Regions from separate parts of the Halomonas sp. SCS19 genome, predicted to be linked through region 1. Evidence: riboswitches for the same ligand, from Rfam matches in the RefSeq annotation. Region 1 holds a riboswitch; the other holds the start of a gene.
What was found. A riboswitch is a leader RNA that binds a small molecule or an ion and turns the genes downstream of it on or off. The one in region 1 is predicted to bind thiamine pyrophosphate.
Positions count from the first base shown of each region.

Region 2: linked by a shared signal. The riboswitch ahead of thiC (phosphomethylpyrimidine synthase ThiC) and the one ahead of NFH97_RS01715 (sodium:solute symporter family protein) in region 1 are both predicted to bind thiamine pyrophosphate.

Region 1 covers NZ_JAMSHN010000001.1:437,574-441,138, forward strand. Annotated here, with positions in the region: gene NFH97_RS01705 (sensor domain-containing diguanylate cyclase) at 1-707, opposite strand, end outside; gene NFH97_RS01710 (hypothetical protein) at 879-1,667, shown strand; TPP riboswitch at 1,727-1,829, shown strand; gene NFH97_RS01715 (sodium:solute symporter family protein) at 1,910-3,355, shown strand; gene NFH97_RS01720 (LLM class flavin-dependent oxidoreductase) at 3,471-3,565, opposite strand, start outside.
Region 2 covers NZ_JAMSHN010000001.1:634,473-638,037, reverse strand. Annotated here, with positions in the region: gene thiC (phosphomethylpyrimidine synthase ThiC) at 1-1,148, opposite strand, end outside; TPP riboswitch at 1,226-1,360, opposite strand; gene tenA (thiaminase II) at 1,372-2,040, opposite strand; TPP riboswitch at 2,122-2,275, opposite strand; gene NFH97_RS02555 (GSCFA domain-containing protein) at 3,037-3,565, shown strand, end outside.

The DNA.
Region 1 (3,565 bases):
GTGCGATTTACCCCGGTATGGACATCCCGTAACAACTGGATCATCGAGCGATACTCGGAGACGTCCTGGATGATGGCGTAGAAGCCCATCACCTCATCTTCCACCAGGTCCGGCAGATAGTGGACCTTGAAGTAGATCTGGCGACCATCCTGGAGCACCAGGGAATCCTCGTAGCTGACCTCCTGCCCCGCCAGTGCCAGATCGAAACGTGGCCGGATCTTGGCGTAGGAGTCTGCATCGAGCACCGAAGACACCGGCTGCCCCATCAGCGCCTCGGCAGGCAGGCCGATGAAGTCGAGGTAGGCACGATTGTTGAAACGGAAGCAGAAGTCGCGGTCGACGTAGGCCACCATCACCGGCAGGTGGTCGGCCATCCGCGCGATGACACCGCGGCTTGCCTTCTGCCGAGCCGACAGTCGCAGCACCAGCCCACCATCGGCCAGGCGACAGCAGCTACCATCACCCAGTTCCAGCGGCATCGAAGGCTTGGCAGCGTGAGCGGCACCCCGGGAGACCCAGGCTTCAGCTACTGCCGCGGCCTCGCCAGGCAGCTCTGCCAGCCCCCGCCCGATCCAGACCTCTCCGGGCTCGCCCAGCACGCGCACGGCATCACCGACCACGTCGTGCACCTGCAACTCCGGCGTCAGGCGTACCAGCACCGTTCCGGACGACACCAATGCCTCTTCCACCCAGGCAAAACGCTCCATGAGGACATCTCCTTGCGTAAGCCCTGCCCTGGACCGGCAGCAGGTCAATACCCTGGCGGCTCGCGTGCCGTCTTCTCTAGCCTATAAAAAGATGCTTATAGATGCCGGATTATTTCGCTTGCCCGCTTCCACGTTATGCTGGCGTCGCCGACACCGCCGCGGGAGCTGCCCATGAACCACCAGGACCTTGTCGCCATCGAACACGCCCTGACGCTGGCCAATCGCGGGGATACCAGCTGGCTGTGCACGCGCCTGGGCACCCCTGCTCCCGCCTTCCCCCACCTGAGCGTCACCAGCGATGCCGATGGCCCCGGGTACGCCGGACAGCCCATCTTGCTGACCCAGGCCCGGGACGGCGGCGCCTGTCTGGTCAATATCGACAACAACGCCAACGATGGCACCCCCTGCCTGGTCGAGCGCCTGTCACCGAGCAGCGAGACCCTGGTGCACCTGGAGGTCATCCATGCAACGCTCGCCGGCCAGCCATCGCTGATTCGCCGCGTCAGCCTGGGCAGTACGTCCATGAACCTGCAGCGACCCACGCCAACCAATCCGCTGGTCCAGATCGGCGACGACGTCGTCGAGGTGCTGATCCAGCCGGCCTTGCGTCTGGTGCTGACCGGCCACTCCCCGGTCAATGCCGACCTGGCGCGCCAGGGACAACGGCTCGGCTTCGAAGTCATCCTGTGCGCCCCGGACTACCCCGACACGCATCACTCGACAACGCCCCTGCCGGCAGGCGTCGAGTTCCAGCGCGCGCCCGCAGCTCCCTTCCTGCGCGGCGGCGGCGGGCACCGACGCACCCTGGTGATGGACGCCACCGACGCCTCGACCATTGCGCGAGCGAGCCGCGAGGCCTGCTGTCATGGCTATCTGGCGATGACTGACATCGATCCAAGCCGAGCGGCGAACTGGCTTTACGATGGCTGGCACAGCCTGCGCACCTCGCCCACCGTCTGACGCCCCGTCGCTGCGGCCAAAGCGCCAATTGACAGCCATCGGAGGCGGTCCTACGCTGTGCGCATTCCTGGGGGAGCCTGACGGCTGAGATTCCGCATCACGCGGTAACCCTTTGAACCTGATCCGGGTCATGCCGGCGAAGGGAAGGATGGTTGCGTTATCTCCTCTTTCTTCCTGTCCGCCGCTCGTCCCGCCTGTCCACCGGTCCCTGCGGACAACGACAAGAAAGAGGTCTTCTTTCGATGATGCTCGATCCCACCTGGACGGCGCTGTGGCTTCTGCTGTGCGCCGCCATCTTTGCCATCCCCGGCCTGATCTATGCCCGACGTCGTCAGGGCGGCCTGGATGACTACATCTCGGCTCGCAACAGCCAGAACACCCGCGCCACGGTGTTGACCCTGGTGGCCACCACCCTGGGCACCTGGATCCTGTTCGGCCCCGCCCAGGCGGCCACCTGGGGCGGCATCGGCGCGGTACTGGGCTATGCGCTGGGTTCCATGGTCCCGCGCCTGGTGATGATCCCGCTGGGACGACGCATGCGTGAGCTGATCCCCGAAGGCCACGGCCTTACCGAGTTCGTGATCCATCGCTACGGGCGCACCATGTACGCCTTCACCCTGACGATCATGCTGTTCTATCTGTTCATTTCGCTGGCGGCAGGCCTCACCGCAATCGCCCATATGGTCACCCTGCTGGCGCCGATCCCGCTGTGGCTGACCGCCTGCGTAGTGATGATCGCGACCCTGCTCTACACCTTCTACGGCGGCCTGCGCACCACCATCTTCACCGACAAGGTACAGATGCTGGTGATCCTGCCGTTGCTGGCGCTGCTGCTGGTGTTCGGCTGGCAGGCCGCCGGCGGCGTCGCGCCGACGCTCGAGGGTCTGCAGGAACGTGCGCCCCAGTTGCTGGATGTCACCGATGCCGGTGGCCTGCGTGCCGGCCTGACGTTCTTTATCGCGGTGATGCTGACCGGCCTGTTCTACCAGGGCACCTGGCAGCGCATCTACGCCGCCCGGGACAGCAAGGTGCTGCGGCGGGGCTTCTGGATCGCAGGGCTGTTCAACTTTCCGGTGATCGTGCTGATGGGCCTGTTCGGCCTGGCCTTCGTCGGCCTCGGGCTCGAGGGAGACGGTTCGGTGGCGCTGTTCAGCGTGCTGCTGTCCGAGGTGCCGCTGTGGTTCGCCCTGGCCTTGATTCCGCTGGGTCTGGCCCTGGTGATGAGCAGTGCCGACACCACCGTCAACGCCACCTCCAGCATCATCGCCGTCGACATGCACCGGCTGCTGCCCCAGGCCAGCGAAGCCACCCTGATGCGCCTGGCACGCTGGCTGATCGTCGCCGCAGCGGTGCCGGTGACCTGGGTGGCGGCCCAGGGCTACAGCGTGCTCTATCTGTTCCTGCTGGCGGACCTGCTGTGCTCGGCGGCGGCCTTCCCGGTGTTCTTCGGTCTGTTCAATCGCCGCTACGACGGGCGCAACGCGGTCCTCAGCACCGCTGCAGGTCTGGTCGCCGGGCTGGCGATGTTCCCGTCCCCCAGCGGCGGTACCGCCACCCTGCTGGAATCCTTCCTGCTGGCGGCCTTCGTGCCGGTGCTGGTCTCGCTGGTGCTGATGAAGCTGCTGCCATCCCGCCAGGACTATGACTTCACCCGCATGGGCAGTCTGGTGCGGCGTTTCCAGAGCTGACACCGCCACGCTGACAGCCTGGCAAGGCGTGATAAAAAACAGCGGGACGTGCTGACGCGTCCCGCTGTTGTCGTTTCAAGGCCTGGCGATCAGGGGCCCTGGCAGTTCCGGCTCATCAGCGCCCGGGCCGCACCAGCCCCAGGTGATCGCGCAGGGTGCGGCCCTGGTACTCGCGTCGAAACAGCCCGCGGCGCTGCAGTTCCGGTACCA
Region 2 (3,565 bases), 200 kb from region 1:
TGGTGATGGTAAAGGCACCACTTGGCCATGATCGAGCCACCGCGGGAGACGATGCCGGTGACCCGGTTGGCGGTCAGCGGTACGTAGCGCAGCAGCACGCCTGCGTGGATGGTGAAGTAGTCCACGCCCTGTTCGGCCTGCTCGATCAGGGTGTCGCGGAACACCTCCCAGGTGAGGTCCTCGGCCACGCCCTTGACCTTCTCCAGCGCCTGATAGAGCGGCACCGTGCCGATCGGTACCGGCGAGTTGCGGATGATCCACTCGCGGGTTTCGTGGATGTTCTGGCCAGTGGACAGATCCATGATGGTATCGGCGCCCCAGCGGATGCCCCAGGTCATCTTCTCGACCTCTTGCTCGATGGAGGAGGTCACCGCCGAGTTGCCCAGATTGCCATTGATCTTCACCAGGAAGTTGCGCCCGATGATCATCGGCTCGGCTTCCGGGTGGTTGATGTTGGCGGGGATGATGGCGCGCCCGGCGGCGACTTCCTGGCGCACGAACTCGGGGGTGATCTCCTCTGGCAGACGGGCGCCGAAGCCCTGCCCGGGATGCTGGTGGCCAAGGATGCGCTCGACCTCGTCGCTGCCTCGATAGCCATCGGCCAGGGCCTGGCGGCGCTGATTCTCGCGGATGGCGATGAACTCCATCTCCGGGGTGATGATGCCGCGGCGGGCATAGTGCAGCTGGGTGACATTGCCGGCGCTGCCGTCGGCGCCACGACGTGCGCGGCGCGGCGTTCGGGTCAGTTCGAAACGCAGCGGGGCGAGCGTCGGGTCGTTGGCACGTCGGCGACCGTAGTCCGAGGTCGGGCCATCGAGCCATTCGGTGTCGTCGCGCTCCTCGATCCAGGGCCGGCGCAACTCGGCAAGCCCGCGACGCAGGTCGACCTCGACCTGGGGATCGGTGTAGGGGCCGGAGGTGTCGTAGACCAAGAGCGGCGGATTGGCCTCGTCGGCCCCGGAGGTGCGGGTCGCCGACAGCGAAATCTCGCGAAACGGCACCCGCAGGTCGTCGCGGGAGCCCTTTACATAGACCTTGCGCGAACCCGGCAGGGGCGTAACTGCGGCCTGGTCGACCTGGGCGGTCTCGGCCAGGAAGTGCGCGCTATGGCGAGTTTTGTTGGCGGAAACGGGTTGATCGAGCGGCATTGGCTTGTCCTTCTCACGGCACTGGGTGCTGGCGTTGTTGTGTGCATCGCGTGAGGAAGGAGGGGGCGTCGTGGCCTGGGCCGTGAGCGCTTGATCCCTACGCTGGTCCTCACCGCGATGCCATGGCATCGGGGTTACCCCCAGATCAGGTTCAACGGGTCCCATGCGCTGCATGATCTCAGCCGCCTCTGGCGGCCCCCCGTCAAGCGTGGTGCTGATTGTGTTAGTCGCTTAGATCGAGTCCCATCTGCCAGAAGTCGATCTCGAGTCGTGTTGCGTCGGCGAAGATCCGTGACAGTCGCGCAAAGCGCTCGCCGGATACCTGGCCAAGCTGATCATCGAGCCAGGCCTGCTCCTGGCGTGCGGCGGCCTGGAAGTCGTCGCTTTCGTACATGGCGATCCAGGCGTCGAAGGGGTTGTCGGCACCGCGCAGGGTGTCCGAACGGGCGTTGAGGTTTCGTGCGATATCGGCGTAGCCGACCATGCAGGGGGCCAGCGCCACGTGCAGGTCCAAGAGGTCGCCGCGGCTGCCGGCGTCCAGCACGTAGCGGGTATAGGCCAGGGTGGCGCGGGCTTCGGGCAGCTCGGCGAGTTCGGCCTCGCCGATGCCCCAGTCGCGGCAGAAGGCGAGATGCAGGCCGAGTTCCACGTCGAGGATGGTCTTCATGCCGTCGAAGGCGCCGCGCAGCTCGTCGAGGCTGTGGCTCTTGTAGGCCGCCAGGGCGTAGGCCCGGGAGAACTGCAGCAGAAACAGATAGTCCTGCTTCAGATAGTGACGGAAGCTGGCGTCGGCCAGTTCACCACGGCCAAGGGCGAGCACGAAGTCGTGTTCGATGTAGGCGTGCCAGTCATCGCGGCAGGCGTCGACAAGATCGGTAAAGCGGTAGCCCATGTTGCCTCCGGTTGGTGCGGATCCGGAGGGCGGCGGCCAAGGACACGGCGACGAGAAAGGAGGGAGGTGCGCGCGCAGGGGCAGACACCACCGCCTGATTCCCTACGCCGGTTCAAGGTGTGAAGCCACACCGCACCCGGATCAGGTTCCACGGGATCGGCGCTGGCGGCCGGTGATTCGTCACCCTGGCCCTGCGCCATCTCAGCCGGATTCACCGGCACCCCGTCAAGCGAGTCTGAATCGAGTCTAGCATGACCTCGAAGGGAGTCCACCTCGGCTTGGCAAGAACCGATCCCGATCAGTAGATACGCCGCTGGGGGGAGGAGGTTCCCACGATATCGCGAGAGTGCAACTGCCCAGATATCTGGAGAAGTTTCCGCATGGTTGAGAATGCATTTTATCCGATTGAGGAAATGTGGCGAAGTAGAGTCCTGATTGATCAATTCGACAAAGTTTCGACGATTTTGTTGTTGTTTAAAGGGGTATTTTCGTGGTTTTTCTTGGATGTTCTCTGGATTGTATTTGCGTGTTTTGCGGCTGCCTGATAGAGAAGATGTGAGAGAATCTAGAGTGAAAAAAGTACGTTTTTTTATCGATATTCTGACATTCGTTGTGCGCTTGACGACTCCTTTGTGAAGAAGGGAAGAAAGTGAAAGGTGTGTTGGTCCCGTTTTATTGGAAGCATTGGTTCGCCGAGTTTTCATGGAAGCTAAAAATGCTTGCTTTGTTCTCTTTTGAACCCCCCATGGGTCAGGGAAATGGTGCATGGGAAAGGTTTTATGAAGGGTTCCGGGGCCGTTGTCAGTGCTCGTTTCTCAACACAATAGACAAATATTTCGCCTATCTTTTTTTATGCAAATATTTTAGAAAGGAAGACGAGATGCCAGTGTTGGCGTAAACATTCCTATTCGTCGTGGCAATGGGTGATTTAAGATAGACGTTATCAATTTTGTTCGTTCGCGACCGATATTATATCTTATATTTGAGGTGAGTAAGATGAATCCATATTCGACACTTCCAGACCGTGCCTTCTGGAAAAAAGCTGTATCCGAAAAGTCAATTTTTGACATATCCAATTTGTGGTCTCCAAAGTTCAAGATCACAAAGGATAGTAAAGTGGTTACCTTCGGTTCCTGCTTTGCGCAACATATTGGAAATGCTCTTGATAGCAGAGGGTTCAACTGGGTCTCGACAGAAACTCCACCCAAGGGGCTCTCGCAGGAAAATGCAAAAAAATACAATTACAATATTTTTTCGGCAAGAACCGGGAATATATACACCACCTCATTGTTGAAGCAGTGGGTAGAGTGGGCAACAGGGATAAAAGAGCCGCCCGAGGAGATTTGGGAAAAGGACGGACGGTTCTATGATCCCTTTCGCCCCGTGGTGGAACCGGAGGGTTTCTGTAGTAAAGAAGAGTTAATGCTCTCTCGAGAGGAGACAATAAAAGCATTTAGGGAATGCATCGTCTCATCAGACTTCTTTGTCTTCACCCTAGGGTTGACTGAAAGCTGGTTCAATTCGG